3 regions of the Pseudomonas sp. rhizo66 genome follow, and region 1 is predicted to be linked to each of the others. Evidence: predicted binding sites of a transcription regulator. Region 1 holds the regulator's gene; each other region holds the start of a gene.
What was found. The regulator FliA, encoded in region 1, starts transcription of late flagellar genes. The targets are predictions, from matches to a motif close to CTAAAGTTTNNNNNNNNNNNGCCGNTAA.
Positions count from the first base shown of each region.

Region 1 (10,838 bases):
TGCCGATGTCGTCGAGGCTGTACACCGCGTCGGCGAGGTCGGCTTTGACGATGGCCATCGGCATGCCGTAGATCACGCAGCTGGCCTCATCTTGCGCCCACACCGCGCTGCCGCCCTGCTTGAGCAGACGCGCGCCTTCACGGCCGTCGGCGCCCATGCCGGTCAGCACTACCGCCAGAACTTTGTCGCCGTAGGATTTCGCCGCCGAACCGAAGGTGATGTCCACGCACGGCTTGTAGTTCAGGCGCTCGTCACCCGGGAGGATTTTCACCGCGCCACGGCCGTCGATCATCATTTGCTTGCCACCCGGTGCCAGCAGCGCCAGGCCCGGACGCAGGATGTCGCCATCCTCGGCTTCCTTGACGCTGATGCGGCAGAGCTTGTCGAGGCGTTCGGCGAAGGCCTTGGTGAACGCTGCCGGCATGTGCTGGATCAGCACGATCGGCGCCGGGAAGTTCGCCGGCAACTGGGTCAGCACACGTTGCAGGGCCACCGGGCCGCCGGTCGATGTCCCGATGGCAACCAGTTTGTAGGCCTTGCGTTTCGGTGCTGGCGACGAAGCACTGGCCGCCGGCGCGCGAGTCGGTGCCGGCGCAGGGGCCGGACGTGCCGGCGCGCTGGCGCTGTGGCTGCTGAAGCTCGACGCTGCCGGAGCAGGCGTCGGGGCTGGCGCAGCCACAGGCGCAGGCGCGCTGTAGGCACTGAAGCGACGGTTGCTGCGCGAGATGCTGTGGACCTTCTCGCACAGCAGTTGCTTGACCTTCTCCGGATTACGCGAGATGTCTTCGAAATTCTTCGGCAGGAAATCCACCGCACCAGCATCCAGCGCATCGAGGGTGACCCGAGCGCCTTCGTGCGTCAGCGAGGAGAACATCAACACCGGGGTCGGGCAGCGCTGCATGATGTGCCGCACTGCCGTGATGCCGTCCATCATCGGCATCTCGTAGTCCATGGTGATCACGTCCGGCTTGAGCGCCAGAGCCTGATCGATCGCCTCTTTACCGTTGGTGGCGGTGCCGACCACCTGGATGCTCGGATCCGCTGAAAGAATTTCCGAGACGCGGCGGCGGAAAAAACCTGAATCGTCCACCACCAGGACTTTGACTGCCATAAACACTCCATTAGGTGCAGCGGGACGTTGTCGCCCCGCCACCCCGGATTCAAATACGCTTCGTGGCGTAACGCTTGAGCATGCTTGGAACATCGAGAATCAGCGCGATGCGGCCGTCACCAGTGATGGTGGCGCCGGACATGCCCGGAGTGCCCTGCAGCATTTTGCCCAATGGCTTGATGACCACTTCTTCCTGGCCGACCAGTTGATCGACGACGAAGCCGATCCGCTGAGTGCCCACCGAAAGGATCACCACATGGCCTTCACGCTGCTCTTCGTGAGCGGCGGAGCTGACCAGCCAGCGCTTGAGGTAGAACAATGGCAAGGCCTTGTCCCGCACGATCACCACTTCCTGACCGTCGACGACGTTGGTGGTCGACAGGTCGAGGTGGAAGATTTCGTTGACGTTGACCAACGGGAACGCAAACGCCTGATTGCCGAGCATCACCATCAGGGTTGGCATGATCGCGAGGGTCAGCGGCACCTTGATGACGATCTTCGAGCCCTGGCCCTTGGTCGAGTAAATGTTGATCGAACCGTTGAGCTGGGAAATCTTGGTCTTCACCACGTCCATGCCGACACCGCGGCCGGACACGTCGGAGATCTCGGTCTTGGTCGAGAAACCCGGGGCGAAAATCAGGTTGTAGCACTCGGTATCGCTGAGGCGATCGGCCGCGTCCTTGTCCATCACACCGCGTTTTACCGCGATCGAACGCAGGACGTTCGGATCCATGCCTTTACCGTCATCGGAGATCGACAGCAGGATGTGGTCGCCTTCCTGCTCGGCGGCCAGGACAACACGACCGCCACGGGCCTTGCCCGAGGCTTCGCGTTCTTCCGGCGACTCGATGCCGTGGTCGACGGCGTTGCGCACCAAGTGGACCAGCGGGTCGGCCAGGGCCTCGACAAGGTTTTTGTCGAGGTCGGTTTCTTCACCCACCAGTTCCAGGTTGATCTCTTTCTTGAGCTGACGTGCCAGGTCGCGAACCAGACGCGGGAAGCGCCCGAAGACCTTCTTGATCGGCTGCATCCGGGTCTTCATCACCGCGGTCTGCAAGTCTGCCGTGACCACGTCGAGGTTCGACACGGCCTTGGACATGGCTTCGTCGCCGCTGTTGAGGCCCAGGCGTACCAGACGGTTACGCACCAGCACCAACTCGCCAACCATGTTCATGATTTCGTCGAGACGCGCGGTGTCGACCCGCACGGTGGTCTCGGCTTCGCTAGCCGGTTTTTCCGGTGGCGGCGCAGCGGCGGCACGGGCCGGAGCCGGTGCAGCAGCGGCAGCCGGTTTTGGCGTTTCGGCTTTCGGCTCAGGCTTGGGCGCGGCTTTCGGCGCAGCAGCCGGAGCGGCCGCAGCCTTGGCCGCAGGCGCAGCCACCGTCGAAGCGGCGCCGGCAGGCGCGGCACCAACGTCAGTGAACTTGCCTTTGCCGTGCAATTCGTCGAGCAGCGATTCGAACTCGTGATCGCTGATCAGATCGCTGCCGGCCGCCGCAGCGGTCGGTGCGGCTGGCGCAGCCGGTGCCGAGGCAATCGCCGACTCCAGCGCTTCAACGGCAAAGTTGCCCTTGCCATGCAGTTGATCGAGCAGGGCTTCGAATTCGTCGTCGGTGATGTCCGAGCTGTCGCCCGCCGCAGGCGCTGCCGGCGCCGCAGCAGTCGGTGCCACGGCATCCGCCGCGAACTGGCCTTTGCCGTGCAACTGATCGAGCAACGACTCGAACTCGGCATCGGTGATTTCATCGCTCGCAGCTTCAGCAGCCGTTTGCACAGGGGCAGCAACGGCCGGGGCTTCGGCTTCAGCCTTGACGGCGTTCAGCGAGTCCAGCAGCTGTTCAAATTCGTTATCGGTGATGTCGCCCGACGCGTCGCCTTCGACGACCAGTTCTTCGATCATCTCGGCCACTGGCGAAGCCGGGGCTTCGTCCGCCGATTGCGGTTCGGCCAGGCGCGCCAGGGCGGCCAGCAGTTCCGGGGTGGCGGCGGTGATCGGCGCACGCTCGCGGACTTCGCTGAACATGCTGTTCACCGCGTCCAGTGCTTCGAGGACAACGTCCATCAGTTCTGCATCAACGCGACGCTCACCCTTGCGCAGGATGTCGAACACGTTTTCGGCGATGTGACAGCACTCCACCAGCTCGTTGAGCTGAAGGAAGCCGGCGCCCCCTTTTACAGTGTGGAAACCGCGAAAAATTGCGTTGAGCAGATCTGCGTCATCCGGACGGCTTTCCAGCTCGACCAGTTGTTCGGACAGTTGCTCAAGAATCTCGCCGGCCTCAACCAGGAAATCCTGAAGGATCTCTTCATCGGCGCCGAAGCTCATTAATGGGGTGCTCCTACAGGTCTAAAAACCCAAAAAACCTAAAATTCCAAAACACTAGAATCCGAGGCTGGATAACAAATCGTCCACATCGTCCTGACCGGACACAACGTCTTCTCGTTTATCGGCATGAATCTGCGGACCTTCACCCTGCGAGAGATGTTTTTGTGGATCTTTTTCTGCAAGCATCGCGGCGCGGTCATGTTCGATGCCCGCAAAGCGGTCGACTTGACTGGCCATGAGCACGAGTTTGAGCAAATTGCTTTCGACTTCGGTGACCAGTTGGGTCACCCGCTTGATCACCTGACCGGTCAGGTCCTGGTAATCCTGGGCCAGCAGGATGTCGTTGAGATTGCTCGACACTGCACGGTTGTCCGTGCTGCTGCGTGACAGAAAACCGTCGACCCGGCGCGCCAGTTCACGGAACTCCTCAGCCCCGACCTCGCGACGCATGAAACGCCCCCAATCGGCGCTCAAGGTCTGCGCTTCATCAGCCAGACTGTTGACCACCGGCGTGGCGCTTTCCACCAGATCCATGGTGCGGTTGGCCGCGGCTTCCGTCAGCTTGACCACATAGCCCAGGCGTTCAGTGGCGTCGGTGATTTGCGACACTTCCTCGGCCTGTGGCATGTGCGGATCGATCTGGAAGTTGACGATCGCACTGTGCAGTTCACGTGTGAGCTTGCCCACTTCCTGGTACAGGCCGCGGTCACGGGTCTGATTGAGCTCATGGATCAGTTGCACAGCGTCGCCGAACCTGCCTTTTTCAAGGCTTTCGACCAGTTCGACCGCGTGTTTTTTCAGGGTCGATTCGAAATCGCCCTGTGAAGATTCGTTATGCTCCATAGCTCCCCCGCGCGTTCATCAGCCGATGCGTTCGAAAATCTTCTCGATTTTGTCTTTCAACGCCTGAGCCGTGAAAGGTTTGACTACGTAGCCGTTTACACCGGCCTGGGCGGCTTCAATGATCTGCTCGCGCTTGGCTTCAGCCGTGACCATCAGGACTGGCAGGTGCTTGAGTTTTTCATCGGCACGCACATGGCGCAGCAGGTCGATACCGGTCATGCCCGGCATGTTCCAGTCCGTTACCAGAAAGTCGATGCTGCCGCTGTTGAGCACTGGAATGGCAGTGGTGCCATCGTCAGCCTCGACGGTGTTGGTGAACCCAAGATCACGCAGCAGGTTCTTGATGATCCGCCGCATCGTTGAGAAGTCATCAACGATGAGGATTTTCATGTCTTTGTTCAATTCGACCTCCAAGCAGTCTTAAACGCGCCCAGCACCTGGACGCGCCACTTCAATCAATCGGCGCAGCACTCGAAGACTGTCTGGAGCACAACAGAGCAAGACCGGTGCCGTTCATCACCGCACCAGCCTCGTTCGCAGTGTCCCCACACTGCCTTCAGCGCGCTCGCCACTCCCCCAAACGCCCCCGCAAACGGGCCGCGCACTGGCTGTGTAACTGGCTGACCCGCGATTCACTGACGCCAAGGACTTCACCGATCTCCTTGAGGTTCAGCTCTTCGTCGTAGTACAGCGCCAACACCAGTCGCTCACGCTCCGGCAAATTGGCAATCGCGTCCGCCAGCGCTGCCTGGAAGCGTTCATCTTCCAGATCGCGTGACGGCTCCATATGAGCACTCGCGCCATCCTCGTGCAGCCCTTCGTGTTCGCCGTCCTGCAACAGGTCGTCGAAACTGAACAGGCGACTGCCCAAGGTGTCATTCAAAATCCCGTAGTAATCGTCGAGACTCAATTGGAGTTCGGCCGCAACCTCGTGATCTTTAGCATCACGGCCGGTTTTAGCTTCAATTGAGCGAATTGCGTCGCTGACCATACGGGTATTGCGGTGAACCGAGCGTGGCGCCCAATCCCCTTTGCGCACTTCGTCGAGCATCGCGCCGCGGATTCGTATGCCCGCGTACGTTTCGAAACTGGCGCCTTTGCTGGCGTCATATTTGGTCGAGACTTCGAGCAGGCCGATCATCCCGGCCTGGATCAGGTCTTCGACCTGCACACTCGCCGGCAAGCGTGCCAGCAAGTGGTAGGCAATGCGTTTGACCAGTGGCGCGTAACGCTCGATCAGCTCGTACTGCGCGTCACGTGCCGACTTCTTGTAGTAGTTCATACCGCTTGCGGTCATAGCACGGGCCCTGCCGTTTGCTGCACGAGGCGCTCGACGAAAAACTCAAGGTGGCCACGCGGGTTGGCGGGCAGCGGCCAGGTATCGACCTTCTGCGCAATCGCCTTGAACGCCAGCGCGCACTTGGAACGCGGAAAGGCTTCGTACACCGCGCGCTGCTTCTGCACCGCTTTACGCACGCTTTCGTCGTAAGGCACGGCGCCGACGTATTGTAGGGCCACGTCAAGGAAGCGATCCGTGACCTTGGTCAACTTGGCGAACAGGTTGCGCCCTTCCTGCGGGCTCTGCGCCATGTTGGCGAGGACGCGGAAGCGGTTCATGCCGTAATCGCGGTTGAGCAATTTGATCAGCGCGTAGGCGTCGGTAATGGAAGTCGGCTCATCGCAGACCACCAGCAACACTTCTTGCGCGGCGCGCACAAAACTGACTACCGAGTCACCAATACCCGCAGCGGTGTCGATCACCAATACGTCGAGATTGTCGCCGATGTCGCTGAACGCCTGAATCAGGCCGGCATGTTGCGCCGGGCTCAGGTGCACCATGCTTTGCGTGCCGGACGCCGCCGGCACGATGCGGATGCCACCGGGGCCTTGCAACAGCACGTCGCGCAACTCGCAACGGCCTTCGATGACGTCGGCCAGCGTGCGTTTAGGGGTCAGCCCCAACAATACGTCAACGTTCGCCAGACCGAGGTCGGCGTCCAGCAGCATGACCCGACGGCCAAGCTCTGCCAGCGCCAGCGACAAGTTCACTGACACGTTAGTCTTGCCGACGCCACCTTTGCCGCCGGTCACCGCGATCACCTGTACGGGATGCATGCTGCCCATGTTATTTCTTTACCTTGTCTTGCATAGACGGAGGCCACATTACTGGCTGCGCGTTCCCGATCGGAACAATGCATGGCAGACCATCGATGTAGGTACAAAAACTGTTCATGAATACCTCAGCCTACCTGCTTGGTCGGGCTGTGATAGATATCAGCGAACATGTCAGCCATGGCTTCTTCGCTGGGTTCTTCCTGCATTTGCACGCTGACGGCGCGGCTGACCAGTTGATGACGGCGCGGCAGATGCAGATCATCCGGAATCCGTGGGCCATCGGTCAGGTACGCGACCGGCAATTCATGACTGATCGCCAGGCTCAACACTTCGCCAAGGCTGGCCGTTTCATCCAGTTTAGTCAGGATGCAGCCGGCAAGCCCGCAACGCTTGTAACTGTGATAAGCGGCGGTTAGAACCTGTTTCTGGCTGGTGGTTGCCAAGACCAGATAATTTTTTGCACGAATGCCGCGCCCGGCCAGACTTTCGAGCTGCATGCGCAGGGCTGGATCGCTGGCTTGCAGGCCGGCGGTATCGATCAGCACCACGCGTTTGCGCAGCAATGGGTCCAGCGCTTGCACCAGCGATTGGCCCGGATCAACGTGGGTCACCGGCACATTGAGAATGCGGCCCAGGGTCTTCAGTTGTTCCTGAGCGCCGATGCGGAAGCTGTCCATGCTCACCAGCGCGACGTTCTGCGCGCCGTATTTCAGCACATAACGCGCGGCAAGTTTGGCCAGCGTGGTGGTCTTGCCCATGCCGGCCGGGCCGACCATGGCAATCACACCGCCCTCTTCCAGTGGCTCGACTTCCGGTACGGCAATCATCCGTGCCAGGTGCGCCAGCAGCATGCGCCAGGCCTGACGCGGTTCTTCGATATCGGTGATCATCGCCAGTAGATCGCGCGACAACGGGCCGGAGAGGCCGATACGTTGCAGACGGCGATACAGATTGGCTTGCGCCGGGCGGCTGCCTTGCAGCTGATTCCAGGCCAGGGTGCCGAGCTGAACTTCCATCAGCTCGCGCAGGCTGTTCAATTCAAAACGCATCGAATCCAGTGCACGCGGATCGACACCGCCGGAGGACTGCGCAGGGGCCGGGGCCGGACGCGCTGGAGCAGCGTAAGTCGGCTCGCTCAGCGGTTCAGCGGCGGTCAGCGGCAGGCCGGCGGTCAACGGCAGCCCGGCAAAGATCTGGCGATTGCTATTGCCGTCGGCTTCGCCACGCAGGCTCAGCTCAGCCTGGGCGGTGACGATGCGCGACTGGGTCTTGCGCAGTTCGTCTTCGAGTTCCATGTTCGGAACCCGTGGCGCCAGCGCCGACAATTTGTAATCCAGTGCCGCCGTCAACTCGACACCGCCGGCAATGCGGCGGTTGCCAATGATGGCCGCATCAGCGCCCAGCTCATCACGAACCAGCTTCATGGCCTGACGCATATCGGCGGCAAAGAAACGCTTAACTTGCATAAACCACTACCTCAGCCGTTGGGCCCTACTGTCGCAACGATGGTCACTTGCTTGTTGTCCGGTATTTCCTGGTAAGCCAGCACATGCAGTCCAGGGACGGCGAGGCGGCCAAAGCGCGAGAGCATCGCGCGGATCGGGCCAGCGACCAAAAGGATCACCGGCTGACCTTGCATTTCCTGACGCTGCGCCGCTTCGATGAGCGAACGCTGCAGCTTCTCGGCCATGCTTGGCTCCAGCAGAACGCCCTCTTCCGAGCCTTGTCCTGCCTTCTGCAGACTATTGAGCAATATTTGTTCCAACCTTGGTTCCAAGGTGATCACAGGCAGCTCGGACTCAGTGCCTACAATGCTTTGAACGATGGCGCGCGATACGCCGACCCGCACAGCAGCCACCAAAGCGGCGGTATCTTGACTCTTCGCGGCGTTGTTGGCGATGGCTTCGGCAATGCTGCGGATATCGCGCACCGGCACGTGTTCGGCGAGCAGCGCTTGCAGCACTTTGAGCAACTGCGACAACGTGACCACGCCCGGCACCAGCTCTTCTGCCAGTTTCGGCGAGCTTTTGGCCAGCAATTGCATGAGTTGCTGCACTTCTTCGTGGCCGATCAGCTCGCTGGAGTGCTTGTACAGAATCTGGTTCAAGTGGGTCGCAACCACGGTGCTGGCGTCGACCACGGTGTAACCGAGCGATTGTGCCTGGGCACGCTGGCTGATTTCGATCCACACCGCCTCGAGGCCGAAAGCCGGATCTTTGGCGTTGATGCCGTTGAGCGTGCCGTACACCTGGCCCGGGTTGATCGCCAGTTCGCGATCCGGATAGATCTCGGCTTCGGCGAGGATCACGCCCATCAGGGTCAGGCGATAGGCGCTTGGCGCCAAGTCGAGGTTGTCGCGAATGTGCACGGTCGGCATCAGGAAACCCAGATCCTGCGAGAGCTTCTTGCGCACGCCCTTGATCCGCGCCAGCAATTGCCCGCCCTGGTTGCGATCGACCAATGGAATCAGGCGATAACCGACTTCCAGGCCGATCATGTCGATCGGCGTCACGTCATCCCAGCCCAGCTCTTTGGTTTCCATGGCGCGGGCCGGCGACGGCAGCAAATCCTGCTGGCGCTTGACCTCCTCCAACGCCACAACCTTGGCCACATTCTGCTTCTTCCAGAACAGGTACGCGCCGCCAGCGGCCAGCGCCGCCATGCTCAGGAACGAGAAGTGCGGCATGCCCGGCACCAGGCCCATGACCGCCATCAGACCGGCGGCCACCGCCAGCGCTTTCGGCGAGGCGAACATCTGGCGATTGATCTGTTTGCCCATGTCTTCCGAACCGGAAGCACGGGTCACCATGATCGCCGCCGCTGTTGATAACAACAGTGATGGCAATTGCGCCACCAAACCGTCACCAATGGTCAGCAAGGCGTAAACCTTGCCCGCATCGCCGAAGCTCATGTTGTGCTGGAAGATACCGACGGCCATACCGCCGATGAGGTTGATGAACAGAATCAGCAGGCCGGCGATGGCGTCACCGCGGACGAACTTGCTGGCACCGTCCATCGAACCGTAGAACTCGGCCTCTTGGGCGACTTCCTGACGGCGCATCTTGGCCTGGTTCTGGTCGATCAGGCCGGCGTTGAGGTCAGCGTCGATCGCCATTTGTTTGCCGGGCATCGCATCGAGGGTGAAGCGCGCGCTCACCTCGGAAATCCGCCCGGCACCCTTGGTCACTACGACGAAGTTGATGATCATCAGAATCGCGAAGACCACGATACCGACCACGTAGTTACCGCCGATCACCACCTCACCGAAGGCCTGAATCACCTTACCGGCGGCGGCGTGGCCGTCCTGACCGTGGAGCATCACCACCCGCGTCGAGGCCACGTTCAACGCCAGCCGCAGCAACGTCGCGACCAGCAGAATCGTCGGGAACACGGCGAAATCCAGCGGCCGCAGCGCGTACACGCAAACCAGCAGGACGACGATCGACAGGGCAATGTTGAAGGTGAAGAACACGTCGAGCAGGAACGGCGGCACCGGCAACATCATCATCGCCAGCATGACCAGCAGCAACAACGGCACGCCCAGATTGCCTCGACTGAGGTCGGCAACGTTTGTGCGAGCAGTGTTGAATAACTGAGAGCGATCCACCGGTTTTCCCCGTTCCTTTAAAGCAAACTTTTGACGCCCAGAGCGGGCTCACGGCGGGTACTGCAAGAAGCTTTCCAACTTTTGCCGGCGGGATGAAACAGAGGTTTTTAACCAGGATTTTTTGCTGATTGGTCTGGCCCCTTCGCGAGCAGGCTCGCTCCCACAGGGAACCGCATTCCAAATCTGGGAGTGGAATGCAATCCAAATGTGGGAGCGAGCCTGCTCGCGAAGGGGCCAGTTTAGTCAGCACAAAGTGCCTCTTAAACTCAGGTGTTTAAAAGACACTTCAGGACACGTCTTCAAGGCTACAAATCCTTGCGCCATTGCCTACAGCCAAGCCAGAATCCGCCGGCTTGTGCGCTTTGGGGGCGGGTTCTATTGTGGTCCGGTCGCTGACGAATCAGCGATCGGGTTTAGCGACTCGAATTCAAGTCAAAGGTGCATCAGCGTTCCAGGCTTCGTTGCGGATCTGTATTTTCGCAATTTCGTCATGGTGGCTGTATGCGGGAGACCCTCGGGTCTGCCGGGTGCCTTTGACCGGTTCGCTAACCTGCGTACAGCCGCCACCCTTCCTGTTTAGCGACAGGTTGTAGCGGCTCCACTTCAAAGGAGCTTCACCATGATCAAACCAACACCCAACCCACCCGAAACCGACCTCGCCTCCCCCTACGAATCCCTCGATTCCAAAAAGCTCAACGACGCCGCCGAACGCGCGCTCGATCACTACCTCTGCCCACCCGGCTCCACCCCACCACCGCGCAAAACCCGCCGGATGTACGCCGTCACCGCCGACTTCAAAAACGAAGAACTGCTGGCCGATGCCAGCGAAACCCTCG
Region 1 is NZ_JAUJWZ010000019.1:38,506-49,343, forward strand. It holds gene QZR14_RS21665 (protein-glutamate methylesterase/protein-glutamine glutaminase) at 1-1,111, opposite strand, end outside; gene QZR14_RS21670 (chemotaxis protein CheA) at 1,161-3,437, opposite strand; gene QZR14_RS21675 (protein phosphatase CheZ) at 3,492-4,280, opposite strand; gene QZR14_RS21680 (chemotaxis response regulator CheY) at 4,299-4,670, opposite strand; gene fliA (RNA polymerase sigma factor FliA) at 4,837-5,577, opposite strand; gene fleN (flagellar synthesis regulator FleN) at 5,574-6,404, opposite strand; gene flhF (flagellar biosynthesis protein FlhF) at 6,521-7,861, opposite strand; gene flhA (flagellar biosynthesis protein FlhA) at 7,873-10,002, opposite strand; gene QZR14_RS21705 (DUF6124 family protein) at 10,622-10,838, shown strand, end outside.

Region 2 (10,838 bases), on a different contig from region 1:
GCCATGCAGCAGGCCAAGAGCACCCAGGGCTGCACCTTCCATATCTTCAACGAACGCATCAATCGCAATGCTCGAAGCATGGCCGACCTCGAAAGCGAGCTGCGTCGGGCGTTGCGTCGCGATGAGCTCGAGCTGCATTACCAGCCACGCCTGAATCTTGCGGACGGCCAGATTGTCGGCCTCGAAGCCTTGGTGCGCTGGCGCCATGGCGAGCGCGGTCTGCTGCCGCCGAGTGAATTTGTGCCTTTGGCCGAGCAGAGCGGTTTGATCGTGCCGCTGGGTTACTGGGTGATTTCCCGAGCCTTGCGCGACATGCAGGCGTTGCGCGAGCGCGGGCTGCCGGCGCTGCACATGGCGATCAACCTCTCGTTCCGCCAGTTTCAGGACAGTCAGTTGTTGCCGACGCTGAGCCGCTTGATCGCCGAACGTGGCGTTGAAGCGCAATGGCTGGAGTTCGAACTGACCGAAACTGCGGTGATGCGCCGCAGCGATCTGGTCAAACAGACCATGGATGCTCTGGGGCGTCTCGGTGTGCGCTTTTCGCTGGATGACTTTGGCACCGGGTTCTCGTCGTTCGTGCACCTCAACAGCCTGCCGATCACCTTGCTGAAGATCGACAAGAGCTTTGTCGGCGGCATGGAGCAGCGCGAAGAGAACCGCAAACTGGTGCACGCGATGATCAATCTTGCGCACAACCTGCATCTGGAAGTGGTAGCGGAAGGGGTGGAAACCCCGGAGCAACTGGAGCTGCTGCGCGGGTTTGGCTGCGATCAGGTGCAGGGCTATCTGATCAGCCGGCCACTGCCGTTGGCGGAGCTGGTTGAATATCTCACCTTCGGCTCAAGCCAACAGCCAGCCCTCGAAATCGTCAGCTGAACACAATCTCCGGGTTAGGCTTAAACCCCTGTGGGAGTGAGCCTGCTCGCGAAAGCGGTGTGTCAGGCAAAGATGATTTGACTGATCGATCTCATTCGTCGGAACGCCGCCCGGAGCAGACTCGCTCCCACAAGGGCAATCTCATTCAGGCTGAGGGATGTTGAAGCCCCGAGATTGCGGCTCCAGCCGAATCATCCGCTTCATCTTCCACTCGAATGCCAGCGTCAAACTCACCGCCGCACACGCCAGGCCCAGCGCCAATCCCCACCAGACGCCTGTCGGCCCCCAGTTCAAATGGAACGCCATCCACCATGCCGCCGGCGCGCCGATCAGCCAGTAACAGCCGAGCCCGACCAGAAACGTGGTTTTCGCATCCTTGAGCCCACGAATGCAGCCCATGGCAATCGTCTGCGTGCCGTCGAACAGCTCGAACCAGGCCGCCACCGCCAGCAGGCTCACCGCCAGACGAATCACCTCGGCAAACGCCGGATCATTGTGATCGAGGAACAACCCGACCAACTGATTCGGCAGCAACCAGAACACCATGGCGAAACCCAGCATCACCACCGCGCCAAAGACGATCCCGACCCGCCCGGACATCCGCGCATCGCTCAATTGCCCGGCGCCGTAATGCTGGCCGACGCGCATGGTGATCGCGTATGACATCCCCGCCGGCACCATGAACGCCACCGAGACGATTTGCAGAGCAATCTGGTGCGCGCCCAACTGCGTGCTGCCCATGGTGCCCATGCACAGCGCCGCAAAGGCGAACAAACCGACTTCTACCGCGTAGGTGCCACCGATCGGCAGGCCGAGCCGCCACAACTCTTTCAGATATTGCCGATTCGGCCGCGATAAACCTGCGCGCAATGGATAAGCGTCATAAGCCGGATGCCGACGGATGTGCCAGGCCAGCGCCAACGCCATACAGTTGGCGACAATCGCCGTGACCAGGCCGATGCCCGTCAGGCCCATTTTCGGCAGACCGAACATGCCAGTGATCAGCGCGTAATTGAGCAGGAAATTGGCCACCGTGCCGGCGAGGCTGATGACCATCACCGGCGTCGCCCGGCCGATTGCACTGGTGAAACCGCGCAGGGCCATGAAACTGAGGTAGCCGGGTAGGGCGAAGGGCAGGGCAATCAGGAATTGCCCGGCCGCGTTGACGTTGGTTTCGGTCTGACCGAACAGGAGCAACACCGGTTTCAGGTTCCACAACAGCAACCCGGCGCCCAGCGCCATCAGCCACGCCAGCCACAACCCGGCCTGGGTCAGGCGCGCAGCACCGATGATGTCGCCGGCGCCCTTGCGAATCGCCACCAGCGTGCCGACCGCCGCAATCACGCCGATGCAGAAAATCGATACGAACGAATAGGTTGCTGCTCCCAGTCCGCCACCTGCGAGCGCTTCGGGACTCAGGCGCGCCATCATCAGGGTGTCGGTCAGCACCATCAACATGTGCGCCAACTGTGAAGCAATCAACGGCCCTGCCAGCCGCAGGATGGCCCAGAGTTCGGTACGCACAGGATGCTGCATGGTCATCACCACTCAATTTAAGAGGGAACAGAAGAGCGTCGATTCTCGGCGCTTGGCAGGCTTTGCACAAAGGGATAAAAAGGATGGGTGGCATGACTAAAACTCATCTTGAGTAAAATCTTTGGGGCCGGCTGCATCCCGCTACAGGAGCTTTCTGCATGTCTCGTCGTCTTCCTCCCTTGTATGCCCTGCGCGCATTTGAAGCGGCGGCGCGACACAGTTCGTTCACCCGTGCTGCCGAGGAACTGTCGATCACTCAGAGTGCGGTGAGTCGGCATATTCGTACCCTCGAAGATCACTTCGCCTGTCGGCTGTTTCATCGCAGCGGGCGCAATCTGCAACTGACTGAGGCCGCGCGGTTACTGCTGCCCGGCATCCGCGAAGGTTTCAGTGCGCTGGAGCGGGCCTGCAATACCTTGCGTGCCGAGGACGACATCTTGCGCATGAAGGCCCCATCGACCTTGACCATGCGCTGGCTGTTGGCGCGGCTTAGCCGCTTCCGTCATTTGCAGCCGGGCAACGAAGTGCAACTGACCAGCGCCTGGATGGACGTCGATTCGGTGGACTTCAACGATGAGCCGTTCGACTGCGCGGTGCTGTTGAGTGACGGGCATTTTCCGCCGGACTGGGAGGCCAGCCTGCTCTTTCCTGAAGAGTTGATTCCGGTGGGGGCGCCCAACCTGCTGAATGATCAGCCGTGGGATGTGGCTCGACTGGCCTGCACCGAATTACTCCACCCGACCCCCGATCGTCGCGATTGGCGCAGTTGGCTGGAACACATGGGGTTGTCTGATCAGGTGTCACTCAAGGGTGGGCAGGTGTTCGATACCCTCGAACTGGGCATGATCGCGGCGGCGCGCGGTTACGGTGTGTCGATGGGCGATCTGTTGATGGTCGCCGAAGATGTGGCGCAAGGAAGGCTGAGCCTGCCGTGGCCAACCGCGGTCGCCAGCGGCTTGAATTACTACCTCGTGTGGCCAAAGACCCGGCCGGGAGGCGAACGTTTGCGCCGTCTCAGCGACTTTCTGCAAAGCGAGGTCCGCGCCATGGAACTGCCGGCGGTTGCGCGCTTGAGCTGAAACGTTCGAGCCGCCACAATGCCGGCCTTGTGCCATAACCTTGTTTTCCGCTCAAGTATTTGGATCCACCGCCGAATACGTGCTTGTGGAACCGTCGTGCCGGTACCCACGATTCACCCCCACAACCAGAAAAATTTCCGAGTCGAGATCAAGGAGGATCCCGTGGCTCGGCCAGGAGCTGTCCATGTCTCAACCTCGCGCTCGGATCGCCTCGCAGCTGGGCCTCGCGCTCGCTGTAATACTGGCGATAGTTATCAGTGGCAGTACGGTGTTCGCCTTGCGTTCGCTGGACTCCGCCAACCTCGCCACCCGTGAAGAGCATCTGGCCAGTGAGGCGCGGCTGCTGGCCGACCAACTGAGCACGTTTCACGGCACGTTGCGTGAAAGCACCCAGCGCCTGAGCGGGTTGTTCGAGAAGCGCTTCAGCGCGGGCCTGAGCATTTATCCGGATGAGCCGGTGACAGTCGCCGGCACCCAGACTCCAGGCCTGCACCTGGGCAGCGAAGTGCTGAACAACAACTTTAAGGAAGTCGACGAGTTCAAGCAGATGACTGCGGGCGTCGCCACGTTGTTTGTGCGCAGCGGCGAAGACTTTGTCCGGGTCAGTACCTCGCTGACCAAGCAGGATGGCACGCGCGCCATCGGCACCTTGCTCGATCATGCGCACCCGGCCTACGCGAAGTTGATGGCGGGGCAGGGCTACGTCGGTCGCGCCTTGCTGTTCGATCGCTCCTACATGACCCAATACACCCCGGTGCGCGATGGCAGCGGCAAGGTGATTGCGGTGCTGTTCGTCGGTTTCGATTACACCGACGCGCAGAACATCCAGTTCGACAACCTCAAGCGCTTCCGCATCGGCCAGAGCGGTTCGCTGGCGTTGCTCGACGAGCAAAACAAATGGTTGGTTGCGCCGGCGGGGGTGCAGGCGCTGGATCAAGCCGTTCCGGTGATCAAAGGTTTGGCGGCGAAACCGGGCAAGGGTGAGTTCTGGAGCGACACCTCGGAAGATTTCTACAGCATTGCCGTGCCGTTCGATGGCGGGCCATGGTCGGTGGTGGCGAGCATGCCGAAAGCCGAGATCCGTGCGGTGACCTGGAGCGTCGGTACGCAACTGGCCATTGGCAGTCTGTTGGCGATGCTGCTGGCGGTCGGATCGGTGGTCTGGCTGCTGCGCAGCAAACTGGCGCCTCTGGGCGATCTGGTGCGTCAGGCCGAGGCCTTGGGCGCCGGTGATCTGAGCGTTCGGTTGAATGTGTCGAGCAACGACGAAATCGGTCAGCTGTCCCGTGCGTTCAACCAGATGAGCCAGGCGCTGTCGACCATGGTCGAGCACATCCGCCGCTCCTCGGCAGAGGTCAACAGCCGTGCCCAGGCCCTGTCCGGTTTGTCCGGCGGTGCCTACGAAGGCATGGAGCAACAGTCCGGTGAAATCACCAGCATGGCCGGAGCGGTGGAAGAGTTCAGCGCGACCTCGCTGAACATTGCCGACAACATGGGCGCAACCCAGCGTCTGGCGCAGGAAAATGCCCAGCAAACCCAGATTGGCCGCAGCTCGATGGAAGAAGCGTCGTCCTCGCTGGAGCAAATCGCTGGTGCCTTGAACAGCACCGCCACCGTGATCAACACCCTCGGTCAGCGCTCGCAGGAAATTGGCGGCATCGTCGGTGTGATTACCTCGATTGCCGAGCAGACCAACCTTCTGGCACTTAACGCTGCGATCGAAGCCGCCCGTGCCGGTGAGCAGGGGCGTGGCTTTGCCGTAGTGGCCGATGAGGTGCGCAGCCTGGCCTCGCGTACCCGCCAGGCGACCGACGAAATTTCCAGCATGATCCACAGCATCCAGCAGGAGACCGGCAACGCGATCAGCACCATGGAACAGGGCAATGTGCTGATGCAGGAAGGCTTGTCGCGCAACGCCAATGTCGCTTCGGCACTCGCGCGCATTGATGAGCAGAGCCGTTCGGCGGGGCAGCAGTTTGCTGCGATTACCACGGCGACTCAGGAGCAGAGCAGCACCGCGACGTTGTTGAGCAGCAATTTGCAGAGCATTGCGTTGGCCAACAGTGAGCAGCGTGAGGTTGTGTCGAACCTGGCTGTTACGGCTAAAGAACTGGAGAAGCTGGCGGCGGATCTGCGTTCCGAGGTTGATCGCTTCCGTTGATACAGCCTTGATATAGCTTTCGCGAGCAGGCGCGCTCCTACAGATTCCGGTGCAAATCACAGATTTTGTGAAGACCCGGATTCGCTGTGTGAGCGAGCCTGCTCGCGAATGCATCAATGAAGATCTCCGGCAGGACATGCCATCGATCAATCTAATACACTTGCTGAAACGTTTCCGCAGCGCTATAAAAATGGCACAACTCCAATAAAGGCTGCTGCCATGACCCCGCTCAAACTCGCCGTCGCCCTCGGCGCATTCTCTGCTGCTTCCCACGCCATGGCTTGGGATTACGTGCTGCTCGATGCCAACAAGCCCGCGCAAAACTGGACCATCACCAGTGCGCAGCTCGGTGTGAAAACCGACAAACCCTTCTCTGTGAGCCTGCGTACCTTGCACGGTGGGCGGCAGGAAGGTGTCAGCATCGTGGATATCGATAACGGCACGATGAAACTCTCGGTGGTGCCGACCCGAGGCATGAATGTCTTGCAAGCTTCTGTTGGCAATGTACGCATGGGTTGGGATTCGCCGGTCAAGGAAGTGGTCAACCCGGCGTTCATTGAACTTAACGGACGCGGTGGGCTGGGCTGGCTGGAAGGTTTCAACGAGCTGGTGACCCGCTGCGGTTACGAGTGGGTCGGCCATCCCGGTATGGACAATGGTGAGTTGCTGACCTTGCACGGACGCGCCGCCAACATCCCGGCTAGTACGGTCACGCTGCACATCGACGAAAAGCCGCCCTACGCCATCAGCCTGCGCGGCGAGCTGAAAGAGCAAGCGTTCAAGAAAGTCGACTTCTCGGTCGTCACTGAGCTGGTCACCGAGCCCGGCAGCGTGCGCTTTGCACTCAACGATACGCTGACCAACAACGGCGATTATCCGAAGGAATACCAGGCGCTGTATCACAGCAACTTCAGTACGCCGTTCCTCGAGCAAGGCGCACGATTTGCTGCGCCGGTAAAACAGGTGTCGCCGTTCAACGACAAGGCCAAGGGTGATCTGGCTGACTGGCAGACTTACCGCGCGCCGACCAAGGACTACGACGAAACCGTCTACAACGTCGTGCCCTATGCCGACGCCAAAGGCGAAACCCTGACTGTTTTGCACAATAAGGCCGGCAGCCTCGGTGTTTCTGTTGGCTTCAATACCCAGCAGTTGCCGGTGTTCTCCCTGTGGAAAAATACCGACACTCAAGGCCAGGGCTACGTCACCGGGCTGGAGCCGGGCACCAGTTTTTCCTACAACCGCCGCTATCAGCGCCCGTTGAATCTGGTACCGACCATTGCACCAAAGGCCAGCCAACAGTTCCAGATCAGCTACAGCCTGCTGGCAGACAAAGGCGCTGTGGATAACGCCTTGAAGCGCGTGACCGAGATTCAGGCCGGACGCGAAACTGAAGTGCGGCAGACGCCGCTGGTTGATCTGACCGAACATTAAGGTGTCGCCGGCCGGTATTGCAGCGCTTCGGCCAAATGCTCACGCTTGATTGCATCGACTTGCTCAAGATCTGCCAGCGTCCGGGCGACTTTGAGCAGGCGATGCGCTGAGCGCAGCGACAAGGTCAACCGCTCACACGCCGATTCCAGCCATGCCTCATCGGCTGTGGATAATTTGCAGTGCCGCTTCAACCCCGGCAGATCAAGAAACGCATTGGCGCAGCCTTGGCGCTTTTGCTGGCGCTCGCGTGCCTCGGCCACCAAGGCTGCGGCGCTGGCGCTGTCCTCTCCCGGCTTGACCTGCGGGTTCAACGCTGTCGCTTCTCGCGCCACTGTCAGGTGCAAATCGATCCGATCCAGCAGCGGCCCTGACAACTTGTTGCGATAGCGCTGCACCATGTCCGGCGTGCACGAACACTTGCCGCTCGGTTCGCCAAGATATCCACAGGGGCAGGGGTTCATTGCTGCCACTAACTGGAACCGTGCGGGAAAACGTACGCGATCCTTGGCTCGCGCGATGACGATATGTCCGGACTCCAAAGGCTCGCGTAAAACTTCCAATACCTTGCGATCAAACTCCGGCAGTTCGTCGAGAAACAGCACGCCGTGATGGGCGAGGGTGATCTCTCCGGGTTGCGGTTTCGAGCTGCCGCCGACCAACGCCGGCCCGGATGCGGAGTGGTGCGGTTGACGGAAGGGGCGCTGGGGCCAATGGGTCAGCGGCGCGCCACTGGCAACTGACTGAATCGCCGCCACCTCCAGTGCTTCGCTCTCGGCCAAGGGTGGCAGCAGCCCTGGCAACCGACTGGCCAGCAATGTCTTACCCGTTCCCGGCGGCCCACTGAGCAGCAGGTTATGGGCACCCGCAGCGGCAATCAGCAGCGCGCGTTTCGCCGCCAGTTGTCCTTGCACTTCATTCAAGTCGGGATAAGGCTTGCTGGCATGCATCAAGCCGTCGGAGACATAGGGCTCAACCGGCGTATGCCCATTGAAATGCGCCACAGCCTCAAGCAAATGATCCACCGCAAACACCTTCAACCCCGAAGCCAGACACGCCTCCTCGGCATTCGCTCGCGGCACCACCAACGCACGACCCGCCTTGCGCGCCGCCAATGCTGCCGGCAACACCCCGCGCACCGCTCGTACCGCGCCGGACAACGCCAACTCACCCAGACATTCCACATCATCCAGCGTCAGACACGGCACCTGCACACTCGCCGACAAAATCCCCAAGGCAATCGCCAGATCAAACCGCCCGCCATCCTTGGGCAGATCCGCCGGTGCCAGATTCAAGGTGATCCGCCGCGCCGGAAACTGCAGCCCGGAATTGATGATCGCGCTGCGCACCCGATCCTTGCTCTCCTTCACCGCCGCCTCGGGCAGCCCGACCATGGTCAGCGACGGCAGACCGTTGGCCAGATGAACTTCGACGGTGACAGCGGGGGCTTCCACGCCAATCTGGGCGCGACTGTGGACGATGGAGAGGGACATGGTCGTTCCTTGAGCTAAATCGGGAGCCGCTTCCTGCGGGTTTTTGAAGGGTAGTTGAGCCGGGTTTCAGTGCTGAAATAGAGGTTTACAAGACGTATCAAGACCCGATGGGCTGTCACTGCTTGCCTGAATTGGAGCGTTGACTCTCGCCCGGCATTGACGGATCCTCCCGCTCGAGGACTGCAACTGCGCATTCGTCGGGACTGGGCACCAGTAAAAGCTCCCCCGCATTTTTGGCAGCAGAGAAAGCTGGTTTCTCTGAAGTAGTGACGACGGGCCAGCTCGTCGGATTCTGAACCCATGGTTGCAAAGCCAGGAGCTAAAGAATCGCTGCGACTACTCCTCCAAACACAAAAAAGGCGTCCTACTGGACGCCTTTTTATTTTTGACTCAGGATCTTTTACCGGCCAGCGGGCCGCTTGGCTCAAGCTCTGGCCCACACGTAACAGCAACTTCAATAAATCGCCGTTGGTTGGCTGACATATCCCCAGCCAACCGGAGTGCTTCGAGATGTAGTTCAACAATCTGAAGAAGCTTTGCCTTTCGCTTTTTTGGGCTCATACGCACCTCGTGCGATTGGGTTGTTGATTTCGATGTTATTGGCCGTTCACAGAAATGACAAGCCGGTTGGTGTGGTCGAATTCGAACCCCAGTTTCCGGTAGTAAAAAACAACATTCGGATCAGGATCCTGAATCTCGATTTCTTTGCATCCTAGCGCTCGCGCATAGTGATCTGCGACAAGCAGAGCAATCGGCGCGATCCTGCCGCGAAGCGGGTGCGCCCTGTCCGGATGCCCTTCCAACAGAACAATCTTTAAGCAGATAGAGCTTGCGCGCGGGGTCGCATAGCACATGCCGCAAAGAGTCTGTTTGTACCATATCGCCAAATCCAGACCTTTCGCATCTTTACTTTTCCAGTCTGCAACGTCATCCCAAGGGAAAATTGTTGGCCCCTCCCAGAGAAAGTATTGCTTTATCGCTGCTGGGGTAATTGGCTCAAACTTGACCGCTGCTGCATCAATATTTGGGATTCTCGGGGCAATGTCCTTGAGAAAGAATTTGTAGGCGATCTTTCGCGAGTTTGATCTGAATGTCTGGTTACGAAGATCCGTTGCTTTGCCTTTTCTTCTCATTGTTTTCATCTGTTTGGATCTGGTCGCAGAAGATAGCCAGCAGAGACGGGGCAGCGAAATCAGACGTGGCGGACGCGTTTTGTAGGACGTTACTTCTGTGAGTGGAGGATTTCGGAGTAGGAGGGGTGGAGATAACGAAGACACAAAAAAGGTCATTTCAGTGGTATCGCTGAAATGACCTTTGGTGAGGTTGCAGCGCAAAAATTCAGATCAATTGCAGAGCCTTTCTCCACCATGAGTTCACAACCGTGCGGTTTGCCTGTTCTCGCTCCGTCACCATGTGTGGCACATCTTGCAACCGTATCCACGGCTGGTTATTCCAGTGCAGCAAACTCAATGTCATGTCCGGCCAGTTGAGCAGGCTCAGTTGTGGGCGTTCGCTTGTGGTGGGGTGTTGGGTGTCGCGCAGGGTCGGGATGACTTGGTGAGTAAGCCATTCGCGCAGGGCTCGGTATTCGGGGCAGTAGTGGTAGACCAGGAGGGCGTAGACGCCGGATTCGCTGATTAGCAGGGTGTTTTCGATTTGATTGTGGATCAGGGTTTTGCGGGATTGGTATTGGTCGGGGTCGAGTTTTCGCAGCATGCGTTCGTTGAGGTAGATGTGCAGCAGGCGACTCAGGTCTCGGGCGCAGAACCAGGGTTGGTTCTGGATGAGAAGGGCGTGGAGGGGGAGTTTGTGGCGGGTGAAGATGCTAGGTGTCAGGTAGTTTTCGTCCATGGTTCAGTTCTCGAATTCAAGTGAAGAAAACTGCTTCTGTTCGTCGCCAAACGAAAAGGGTGGCAGCTATGCGCGGGTTGGCGAACCGGTGAATTCGAAACCGGCAGACCCTGAGGTCTCCCACGCAAAGCCGCCATAACTCGTTGAGAGAAAAAACCTCTCTGTGAGTTTAGTTGCATTGCGTCAAATTCGATCCAGGTCGCCAAACCCGGTGCTGAACATTCAGTATCGGGTGAGCTTAGAAACCTGGGCTTTTCGGCGCAATCGGACGGCGGTGGTGCAGGTTGTAGGACGTTGCCGGGATGGTTGAAGGGCTGGAGATCAAAAGATCGCAGCCTTCGGCAGCTCCTACAGGGGGCGCGGATTATTCCGCGGGCGGTGTCAGCTTGGCTTCCATCTCGGCGACTTTGG
Region 2 is NZ_JAUJWZ010000002.1:355,355-366,192, forward strand. It holds gene QZR14_RS03620 (putative bifunctional diguanylate cyclase/phosphodiesterase) at 1-876, shown strand, start outside; gene QZR14_RS03625 (NorM family multidrug efflux MATE transporter) at 1,018-2,412, opposite strand; gene QZR14_RS03630 (LysR substrate-binding domain-containing protein) at 2,571-3,491, shown strand; gene QZR14_RS03635 (methyl-accepting chemotaxis protein) at 3,676-5,652, shown strand; gene QZR14_RS03640 (aldose 1-epimerase family protein) at 5,872-7,086, shown strand; gene QZR14_RS03645 (YifB family Mg chelatase-like AAA ATPase) at 7,083-8,576, opposite strand; gene QZR14_RS03650 (N-acetyltransferase) at 9,173-9,718, opposite strand; gene QZR14_RS03655 (BRO-N domain-containing protein) at 9,915-10,427, opposite strand; gene QZR14_RS03660 (accessory factor UbiK family protein) at 10,792-10,838, opposite strand, start outside.
Region 2: QZR14_RS03635 (methyl-accepting chemotaxis protein) is a predicted target of FliA. The motif match lies at 3,542-3,569, and genes of this name have one in related genera.

Region 3 (10,838 bases), on a different contig from region 1:
ATGTTGCCGGCGCGAACCGACAGCGGCAGGTCCATGAAGGAGCCGTGCTTGAGGAACTTGGTGGTGAAACCGGCGTATGGCCCGAACAGCAGGGATTTCTTGCCGTCGACCACGCGGGTGTCCAGGTGCGGCACCGACATTGGTGGTGAACCCACCGCAGCCTGGCTGTAAACCTTGGCCTGGTGATGCTTGACCACTTCCGGGTTGTCGCAGCGCAGCCACTGGCCGCTGATCGGGAAGCCGCCGAAGCCTTTGCTTTCCTCGATGCCCGAAGCCTGCAGCAACGGCAACGCCGCGCCACCCGCGCCGAGGAAAACGAATTTGGCGTCGACTTCACGGCTGTTGCCGCTGTTGACGTCCTTGATGCTGACGGTCCAGCCGGCACCGTTACGCTTGAGGCCGGTGACGCGCTTGCAGTATTTGACTTGAGTGTCGGGAGCGCTGGTCAGGTGCTTGAGCAACTGATTGGTCAGGGCGCCGAAGTTGACGTCGGTGCCGTTCATCACGCGGGTCGCGGCGAGAACTTCGTCCGGCGAGCGGCCCGGCATCATCAGCGGCATCCACTCGGCCATCTTGGCCTTGTCTTCGGTGTACTCCATGTCAGCGAAGGCGTGGTGCTTGCTCAACACGTCGAAGCGCGATTTGAGGAAAGACACGCCGCTGTCGCCCTGGACGAAACTCAGGTGCGGCACCGGGCTGATAAAGGATTTGCACGAGCCGAAGGTGCCTTTTTTGGTCAGGTACGACCAGAACTGCTTGGACACTTCGAACTGGGTGTTGATGTGCACGGCTTTCTTGATGTCGACGGTGCCATCAGCGGCCTGTGGCGTGTAGTTCAGCTCGCACAGACCCGCGTGGCCGGTACCGGCGTTGTTCCAGGGGTTGGAACTCTCCGCAGCACCGGAATCCATCAGCTCGACGACTTCCAGCTTGATCGCGGGGTCGAGCTCTTTGAGCAGCACGGCCAGGGTGGCACTCATGATGCCCGCCCCTACCAGAACTACGTCGACTGCTTCGTTATGCGCCATTTAACGCGTCTCCAAAATCTGCAGCACCAAATTGTCGGCATGGCTGCCAGGCGTTCCGGGACAGGTCAGTGTTGTCCAGGCTATCCGTGGTCAGGTCGCCATGTCCGAATCTTCGCAATTTTTCGCAACTTCGACGGATGTATGCGGCTTGGCTTTCAAGAGCTCCATGAACTCATTTCAGCACGCAGCTGGCAATTCGACTTATGGTCGAGACATCCGTTTTTGTGCAACCAAATCCGTAGCGGACAGGCTTCAGGCTCCGATATTCGAGGTATACCCGGTCCTGTGTCGTTGGGCTGTTTCAGACGCTAATGGTGCATGTTCAGACGCAAAACTTTTCATTTGCTCGCCACACTCTTGTGAAGTTGTGAAAACCCGTTTTTTTCACGCTCTTTTGAAGACGTGAACCTCAAAAAAGGGCTGTCCAGGCCTGGCACCCTGCCCGCAAGGGCAAAACAACGCGGTGGCCGAGCGTCATGACAGCTCTGCAGATTCGCGAAAAGCGGGGTTTTTGCCGGAAGAACAGGCAAGCGCGCCAACTTCACTCGATCTGTGTGGGCGGCTCTCTGTGGGCGATTTGGGTGTCGATGCATGCGCATTGACGCTGTTGCGGGGCCCGATCAGGAGACGTCCTTATAATCGGGGGGAGATTGTATCGAAGAAATGCGCGCTGTTGCTCGTGTTTAATGACTTTTATTAGGCATCCGGTCAGATGCTCAACATCCCTTGCACCCGTGCGCGGGGCTGCGACGCTATGACGCGGGCGCTGGCGGGCAGTGGCTGGTGCAACCAGTTGAGACGGATTTCTTCGATTTCCACCCAGCCATCGCCCATCGGTTGCAGGCTGCACTGCTTGAATGCCTGGCAATGACCGTTGCGGTCGAGCAGGGCGAAGCAGCGGTGCAATGGGCGAGGAGCGAACAACGAGATCAGATAACGCATGATTGAGTACCTTTTGGGGGACTGATTACAAGGTTGCCAATGCGCCGTGACGTGAACGTGTATGCCGGGTGAATAATCTGTGACAGGAACCGCTTTCCCAAGGGTTTGTCAGACATTTCAGTATTCGCTGTCGGGCGCTGGTTACCCGCAGTGGCCCACCGCTATACTGCCGGCCTGTTTGTGCCTGATTCTGGAGAGAAGAGCATGTTGCAACGCCTGTTGTTCGGTTTGATCACTGTGGCCGGTTTGACCCTGGCCGGCTGCGCCCACAGCCCGCAACAACTGAGCCCGGAGCCGAAGCTGACTACGCAGCTGCCAGCGGTCGGCCGTGGCCAGCCAGTCGTCGTGCGTGTGGTTGACGGTCGTCCGTCGCCAACCCTGGGCACCCGTGGCGGCCTGTACCCGGAAACCAGCGCCATCACCGTGCAGCGCGAGCAGATCCTGCCCAAGCTGCAGGCTCAGGCTGAAGCCGCCGTGCGTCTGCTCGGCTTCACCCCGACCAACAACGCGCCGAACGCGCCGCAGTTGACGGTCACCCTGGCCGAGCTGAAATACCAGTCGCCGAAAGAAGGCATGTACGTGACCGAAGCGACCATCGGCGCGACCTTCCGCTCCGACGTGCAGAACGCCAACCGTCGCTACAGCGGCCGTTACGGTGCCTCGCTGGACCAGCGTTTCGGCATGGCGCCGAACCAGGAAACCAACACCAAACTGGTCAGCGACGTGTTGAGTGATGCGTTGACGCGCCTGTTCAAGGACCCGACCGTGGGGCAGGTTCTGGCTGAGTAAGTTTTCAGCGGATGTGAAAAAGCCCGGGATCAGCGATGAGCCCGGGCTTTTTTGTGGGTGTCAGGGTTGGGATTTGTGTCGTATGGGAGATCGATCCCCCTCACCCCAGCCCTCTACCCCAAAGGGGGCGAGGGGGAAGGGAGCCGATCGGGGGCTTTTCAGAACCTGAGTTCGGCTGGAAATTTCAGGTCGATGGACCTCGAATAAACAACTCGGTCGGTTCCCTCTCCCTCGGGGAGAGGGCTAGGGTGAGGGTGCTTTTGCTTTTAGGCAGCCTGCGAGTAGAAATCGAGCACGCTGACACCCGTCAACAAATCCGTCTCGGGCAAATCCGCATGCTGATGCCCGCCCAGCGCGCAATACACCAGCCAATGGCGATCCTGGACGTTGAAGGCGAGGCTGCCGACGAGGCTTTGTTGTTCGTCGTAAGGGGTAATGAGGTACAGACGATCCTGATTTTCAGCGTGAAGCATGTCGCGTTCCATGTGCGTTTCGAGGCGCGCATCTTGGTGTATCCACATGACGATGCCGTGACACAGGACAGCCATCGGTCGATTGTCAGGTTATTTGTCGCAAAGACTGGGGAGGAACGGGCAGGTTTGGTTAGAATCCGCGCCGCAGTCGTCGATTTGGCGTCTGCCATACCGGTTCAGATAGAGGTCTGTGATGTCGCTGCACTTGATGACGCTGTTTACCGCCCATCCCGCCAAACTGATCAACCTGCTGGCGTTGTTGTTGGCGTTTCCGGGCAGTTGGCTGCTGCACGCCACTCGCCGCCGTGAGCAGCGCGCGATGGCCAGCATTGCCGCCCAGCGTCAGGCGCAACCGAACGCCGAGCCTATCCTCGATTGGGCGACCTTGCGCATGAACCGGTTTTTCTATCGCTTCGGTTTTGCCTGCCTGGGCCTGGCCCTGATCGTTTCCTGGATCAGCACCCGCTTTTAAAAGCAAAAGATCGCAGACTTCGGCAGCTCCTGTACGGGAATGGATGTACATCCTGCAGGAGCTGCCGAAGGTTGCGATCTTTTGATCTTGCTGTTGCTTTACAGCGGCAACCCAGCCTTGACCCTGTACTGATTACGCACCGGCGTCGCATATTGCAGCACCATGTACGGACGATGCTCCTCAGGGCAAGCGTCCAGCCGGCTCTGCCATTCTTCCTGCGCCTTGGCCAGTTCATCGGCCGGGAACACCTCGGCAGCCTTCGGCACATTCAACTGCGGATCGGCATCAGCCCACTGCGCATACGCCAGGTAATGCACCGGGAACAACCGGTAACCGCCGAGAATCTGCTTGTCCATTTCGACCGCCAATTGCTTGGTGTCTTCGAACAGCTCGGTGATCGGCGCGGCAAAGTTCACGTGCACCCGGCCCTTGTAGCCAGTGATGCCTTTAGCGATGCTCACATCATCTTCACCCGGCGCTTTCGCATAGGTGCCGGTGGTGGCGCGGATGTACAGCTCGCGGGCCTTGGCCTGATCGCACGGGTCATATTCGTAACTGATCGACACCGGGGTGACGTTCAGCGACTGGATGACTTCGCCGAACGGCTCGTCCTTGCGGCTCATGTGGAACATCTTGAGGATGGCCGACTCGGTGCGATCGTCGCCGTCCTTCGCCCGACCTTCGGCCTGAGCGATCCAGATCGAGGCGCAATCGTTGCGGATCGAGTGGTTGATATACGCCGACAACAGTTGATACGCGGCCATTTTCTCGCGGCGGCCGGTGATCGAGCGATGGACGATGAAGCTCTTGTTCAGGCGCATCAGGTCGCTGACAAACGGCTTTTGCAGCAGGTTGTCGCCAATCGCGATGCGCGGGGTCGGCAGGCCGGCGTGGTACACGGCATAGTTGACGAAGGCCGGGTCCATCACGATGTCGCGGTGGTTGGCGATGAACAGATAGGCACTGCCGGACTTGAATTGCTCGACACCGGTGTAGGTCACGCCGTCGGTGGCGCGCTCGATGGTGTGGTCGACATAGGACTCGATCTTGTCCTGCAACGTCGCCACCGACGTCACGTCGGCGAACTCACGACGCAGCCGATGAGCTATAAGTGGTTTGAGCATCCAGCCGAAGGCACCGGCAAAACGCGGGAAGCGGAAGTGGGTGAGGATATCTAGAAACGCCTTGTCGCCGAGCAGTCTTGCCAGTACCACAGGTACTTCGCTGTCGTCGTAAGGTCGGATGGCATCGAATTCGCCCATCATGCTCTCTTGTTGGAAACGGCTAGGGTAAGTAAAGGTTTTGATCGAAAACCCGCGGGGCACGGTCTGAAAAAGTAGCCAGACAAAAATAGCCCTGCAAATAGACCGGCGATTATACGCACAAGTCACTTGGGAGACCGCGATGCTGGAAACCGCTGAATACGAATGTCCTTATTGTGGGGAACCGGTCGAGACGACAGTAGACCTGTCCGGCGGCGATCAGACCTACATCGAAGACTGTCAGGTGTGTTGTCAGCCCATAACGTTCGTCTTGCAGGTCCATGGAGAGGACTGGTTTCTGGAAGTCTTCAGCGAAAACGATTGAGGGGCGCCCATGCAGCGAATCTACGAGCCAGAAAACCTGATGGAAGGTGAAATGCTCAAGGGCATGCTCGCCAGCGAAGGCATCGAGGCGCACTTGATTGGTCGCGATTTGCTCGGCGGTACGGGGGAACTGCCGATCTTCGGCCTGTTGGGACTGTCGGTGGATAACGACCAGGCCGAATACGCCCGCGAGCTGATCACCGCGTACAATGCAGCGCTGCCGCTGCCCGGCGATGAACCGGAGAGCTTCCCCGGGACGCTGGTCTGTTAGGCTGAGCTTCGTTTTATTTCAGAGTCGTGTTGCCCCATGTGTGGACGTTATGCCCTGTTTCGCTGGAACCGCGACTTCGCGGCCCTGCCAGGTTTTCCCGCCGATCAGCAGGCGCAGTGGAACATTTCCCCCAATGATTCGGTGTTGATGCTGCGTGCCGGTGAAGATGGCCAGCGCACCCTCGCCCGCGCCCGCTGGGGGCTGACTCCGCCGTGGCTGACTGATCTGTCGAAAACCCCGGCGCATGCCCGTGCCGAAACGGTGGCCGAGCAGCCGATGTTTCGTGAAGCCTTGCGCTTGCGCCGCTGCCTGCTGCCGGCCAACGGTTTTTATGAATGGCGTGGGACCCAGCGCAAGCGGCCGTTCTGGCTGACGCCGGGGGAGGGCTCGTCACTGTTTTTTGCGGCGATCTGGGAGGCTTATCCGGTGCAGGAGCAGGTCTGGTTGAGCACGGCAGTGATTACGCAGCCGGCGTCGAGTCAACGCCGGCCGTTGATTCTGGATGAAGCGGGGCAGGCGGCGTGGCTCGATCCCGAGACGCCGCTGCATGTGTTGCAGGGTTTGCTGGCCAGTGAACCAGCGGCGTTGCGCGAGCGGGTGCTGGCGAATCTGATCAATGATCCCAAGCTTAATGGGCCGGAGTGTCTGACCCCGGGTTAAAGCCTGCAGATCAAAAGCCCCTCACCCCAGCCCTCTCCCAGAGGGAGAGGGAGCCGACCGAGTTGTCTTGAGCGATTCAGCGACCTGACGCATCGAGTCGATTATGGATTCAGTGAAGATCTTTCAGGTCGGTGTCATTCTGAAATATCCCCCAATCAGTCCCCTCTCCCTCTGGGAGAGGGTTAGGGTGAGGGGCTTTTCGCTTTTCAGACCTTGAACTGGTTGATCAACCGCCGCTGCTGCTCCGCCAGTTTGGTCAAATCGGCACTTGCCGAACTCGACTCATCCGCACCGCCCGCCACTTCATTCGCCACTTGCCCGATGTTGATCACGTTGCGATTGATGTCATCGGCTACTGCACTCTGCTCTTCCGCCGCGCTGGCAATCTGCGTGTTCATGTCGTTGATCACCGATACCGCCTGGGTGATCGTCTCCAGCGCCTCAGCCGCTTTCGCCGCGTGCTGCACGCTTTCGTCGGTGCGGTTCTGACTGTCTTCCATGACCCGCACGACATCGCGGGTGCCTTGTTGCAATTGCTGGATCATGCTCTGGATTTCTTCGGTGGCTTTCTGGGTTTTCTGCGCCAGATTGCGTACTTCGTCGGCCACCACGGCAAAACCACGACCCTGCTCGCCGGCACGCGCCGCTTCAATCGCCGCGTTCAGCGCCAACAGGTTGGTCTGCTCGGCGATGCCGCGAATGGCGGTGAGAATGGCGTTGATGTTTTCGCTGTCCTTGGCCAGGTTCTGCACCACATCTACAGCCTTGCCGATTTCCAGCGCCAGCACGCCGATTGAGTTCGACGTGTCACGGACGATCTGCATACCTTGGCTGGCGGCCTGATCGGCATGACTGGCCGCTTGTGCCGCCTGCGTCGCGTTACGCGCGACGTCCTGCGCGGTGGCGGTCATTTCCTGCACTGCCGTGGCAACCTGATCGATCTCGGCCATTTGTTTCTGGATGCCGATGTTGGTGCGAATCGCGATGTCAGCAGTGTGTTCAGAGGAGTCGCTGACGCTCTGCACCGACGTCACCACCTGAGTGATCATCGCCTGCAGCTTGGCCAGAAACGTGTTGAAGCCTTTGGCAATCGAGCCGAGTTCATCGCTGCGATCACTGGTTAAACGACGGGTCAGATCACCTTCGCCCTGCGCGATGTCATTGAGCATGGCGACCATTTGCTTCAGCGGTCGGGCGATGCCGTGGCCGACCAGCCAGATCACCAGCAAGCCGAGGCCGGCGATGAGCAGACCGACCATGGCCATGCCGAAGGTGTCGGATTTGCGCTGGGCCTCCAGATCGCCCTGCAGTTTTTGCAGATCGGCCATCACCGCGTTCAGCGGCAATTGCAGCATCAATGTCCAGCGTGCGTCGGTCTGGCCGATGCCGAACGGCAGGTACAACTCGATGCGCCCCTTGTCCTTGTTGACCGAGTAAGTCACTTCGCCGCGTTTGAGATTAGCCAGGTTGGCGGTCTGCCCGGCGTCGAGGATGTCGCTGACTTTCTCGCCGAATTTGCTCGGGTCTTGGGTGTACGCGACGATCCGGCCGTTGCCGCCGATCAGGGCCATTTGCCCGGCGCCGCTGTACAGCTTCTGGTTGGCGCTGAGGAGCATTTCCTGAATGAAGTTCACCGACAGGTCGGCGCCGACGATGCCTTGAAAGGTGCCATTGAGCATGATCGGTTCAATAAAGGAGGCGAGCATGACGACCTTGTCGCCGACCTTGTACGGCGCCGGATCGATCACGCAGGATTTCTTGGTTTCTTTCGAGCACAGGTAGTACTCGCTGGCGCGCACGCCGGTGGACAGAGTCTTCTGGTCATCGACGTCGACCAGTTTGTCGAGGCCGAGGGTGCCGTCATCATTGCGGAACCACCACGGCAGGAAACGTCCGTTGGCCGGGTCGATCCCCACGACGCTGGTGCCGACGTAGGCCGCGTCATTGTGGTCGAGGGCGTTTTTTTCCCAGCCGATGTAGGTGCCGAGAATTTTCGGGTTCTTTTCGACGTTCTCTTTGATCAGGCTGATCAGTTGCTCGCGGCTGACGGTCAGGCGCGGCTGGCCATCATCACCTGGCGTGCCGAGCAGGGCGTTGACCCGCACCAGGCCGCCGGCAATCAACAGTGGCGCTTCGAGCTCGCGCTGGATCTGGCTGACCTGGGTTTGCGCCAGCGAGGTCAGGCGCTGTTCGATGACTTGCTCGAACTGCGCCTGAGTGCGCTGTTGCACCATTTCTTGCGTGCGCGCACCGGAGAACAGCGCATACAGCACCAGCGCGGCCACCACGCTGAGCACGATGGCGCCGGCCAAGGCGGCGACGGAAAACTGGATCGACTTGAACTTCATGGGAGCTCCGCACGCAAGAGGACGTCTGCGCTGTTGTATCGGCAGCGGGCATTGGGCCATGAGCGCGAGCAGGTGCAATTGAAAGGCGATGTCGCAAATGGATCAGTGCGCGACGCAGTTGCACGGGGTTGGCGGTCGCTGTGAATTTTTTACGACAGTGCAGGTGGGAAACATCTGAAAGTCGCTGCAACACGTCCGTTGTATCTGGCGTCGATACAATTACCCGCCTAGGATACGCGACAGGTTTTCAGGGAGCTTTTGAATGAACAAGACATTGGTTGTAAGTGCACTGAGCGCAGCGCTGTTGCTGGCCGGTTGTCAGTCGGTCAACACCACCAGCGGCGGCGCCGTGGGTGTGGAGCGCAAGCAGTACATGTTCAGCATGCTGTCCTCGCAAGAGGTCGACCAGATGTATGCGCAGTCGTATCAGAAGACCGTCGGCGAGGCGTCCAGCAAAGGTGTGCTGGACAAGACCAGTCCCGAGGCCAAGCGGGTTCAGGCGATTGCCAACCGCCTGATCGCCCAGGCGCCGAACTTCCGTCCGGATGCGGCGCAATGGCAGTGGGAAGTCAACCTGATCAAGAGTGATGAACTCAACGCCAACTGCGGGCCTGGCGGCAAGATCATCTTCTACACCGGGCTGATCGACAGCCTGAAGCTGACCGACGATGAAATCGCCGCGGTCATGGGCCATGAAATCGCCCACGCCCTGCGCGAGCACGGCCGTGAAGCGATGTCCAAGGCCTACGGGATTGAAATGGCCAAGCAGGGCGCCGGTGCGTTGCTCGGTCTGGGTCAGGACAGTCTGGCGCTGGCCGACACCGTGGCCAACTACGGCATGACCCTGCCAAACAGCCGCGCCAACGAAAACGAAGCCGATCTGATCGGTCTGGAGCTGGCCGCACGCGCCGGCTACAACCCGAATGCCGCGATTACTTTGTGGAACAAGATGAGCAAGGCCTCGGAAGGTTCGCCACCGGAGTTCATGAGCACCCACCCGGCCTCGACCAGCCGGATTGCGTCGTTGCAGGCGGCGATTCCGAAGGTCATGCCGCTGTACGAAAAAGCGCCGAAATCCTGAGTCGATGATCGTTCCCACGCTCTGCGTGGGAATGCCTCAAGGGACGTTCCGCGTTCCAATGGGACGCAGAGCGTCCCCCGGCTGCATTCCCACGCAGAACGTGGGAATGATCGGCGCGATCGGCTTTGGCAGGGTTAAACCCAGCCACTGCTCTGCATCGCCTTGTACACCGCAACAATCGCCAGAATCATGAATGCCGATGCCGCGAGGCGACGGATCAAGGTCAGCGGCAATTTGTCCGCAGCAAAATTACCCGCCAATACCACTGGCACGTTGGCAATCAGCATGCCCGCCGTCGTTCCGATAATCACCAGCCACAGTTCCGGATATTGCGCGGCCAGCATCACCGTGGCGACCTGAGTCTTGTCGCCCATTTCGGCGAGGAAAAACGCAATCAGCGTGGTCAGGAAAGGCCCGAACTTGCGTGCGGTGCTGGTTTCATCGTCATCCATTTTGTCCGGGACCAGTGTCCACAGCGCCGTGGCCGTAAAGCTTGCGGCGAGAATCCAGTGCAGCGTGGCATTCGAGAAGAAACTGCCGAACCAGGCGCCGACCGCACCGGCTGCTGCGTGGTTGGCCAGGGTCGCGGCGACAATACCGGCAATGATCGGCCAGGGTTTGCGGAAGCGAGCGGCGAGAATCAGCGCGAGCAGTTGCGTCTTGTCGCCGATTTCGGCCAAGGCAACGATTGCGGTGGGAACGAGTAACGAGTCCAGCATCAGGATTTCCTAAGGGGCGGGTCGACACGGCTATGACACGTACAGCCTTCCCGCCCCGGGTAAGGTGTGCGTGTCATAGGTCTTGTCAAACCCTGCGATCCGTCTGCTGCGGACGCTTGGGTCGCATACGCCATGATCTGAGGATCAAGTATGTTGACGTATGCCGGACGAGCTTGGTGCTCGTGGGAGACTACTCCCCTAGGACGGAGCGGATTCTGCCTAGGCAAATCCGTTTGGGCAAGAACAAATTTTCAGCCGCGCTTGGCCCGGTAAATCCGGAAACCGTTGCCTTCAGCCTTGATCGCACAGACGCCCAGATGCTCTTCGATCAGTGCTTGATACTTGAGGAAACTGTTCGCCACCAAGCGCAGTTCGCCGCCGTTTTTCAGATGTTTCGCCGCTTTTCGCAGCAAGTTCTCAGTAGCGAAATAATCGGTGTGTACGCCGACATGGAACGGTGGGTTGCTCA
Region 3 is NZ_JAUJWZ010000007.1:62,368-73,205, forward strand. It holds gene mqo (malate dehydrogenase (quinone)) at 1-1,028, opposite strand, end outside; gene QZR14_RS10475 (hypothetical protein) at 1,737-1,970, opposite strand; gene QZR14_RS10480 (YajG family lipoprotein) at 2,175-2,759, shown strand; gene QZR14_RS10485 (hypothetical protein) at 3,026-3,232, opposite strand; gene QZR14_RS10490 (hypothetical protein) at 3,426-3,704, shown strand; gene QZR14_RS10495 (1-acyl-sn-glycerol-3-phosphate acyltransferase) at 3,803-4,966, opposite strand; gene QZR14_RS10500 (CPXCG motif-containing cysteine-rich protein) at 5,109-5,291, shown strand; gene QZR14_RS10505 (putative signal transducing protein) at 5,301-5,561, shown strand; gene QZR14_RS10510 (SOS response-associated peptidase) at 5,598-6,221, shown strand; gene QZR14_RS10515 (methyl-accepting chemotaxis protein) at 6,428-8,569, opposite strand; gene QZR14_RS10520 (M48 family metallopeptidase) at 8,832-9,650, shown strand; gene QZR14_RS10525 (TMEM165/GDT1 family protein) at 9,785-10,369, opposite strand; yybP-ykoY riboswitch at 10,457-10,581, opposite strand; gene QZR14_RS10530 (class I SAM-dependent methyltransferase) at 10,621-10,838, opposite strand, start outside.
Region 3: QZR14_RS10515 (methyl-accepting chemotaxis protein) is a predicted target of FliA. The motif match lies at 8,605-8,632, and genes of this name have one in related genera.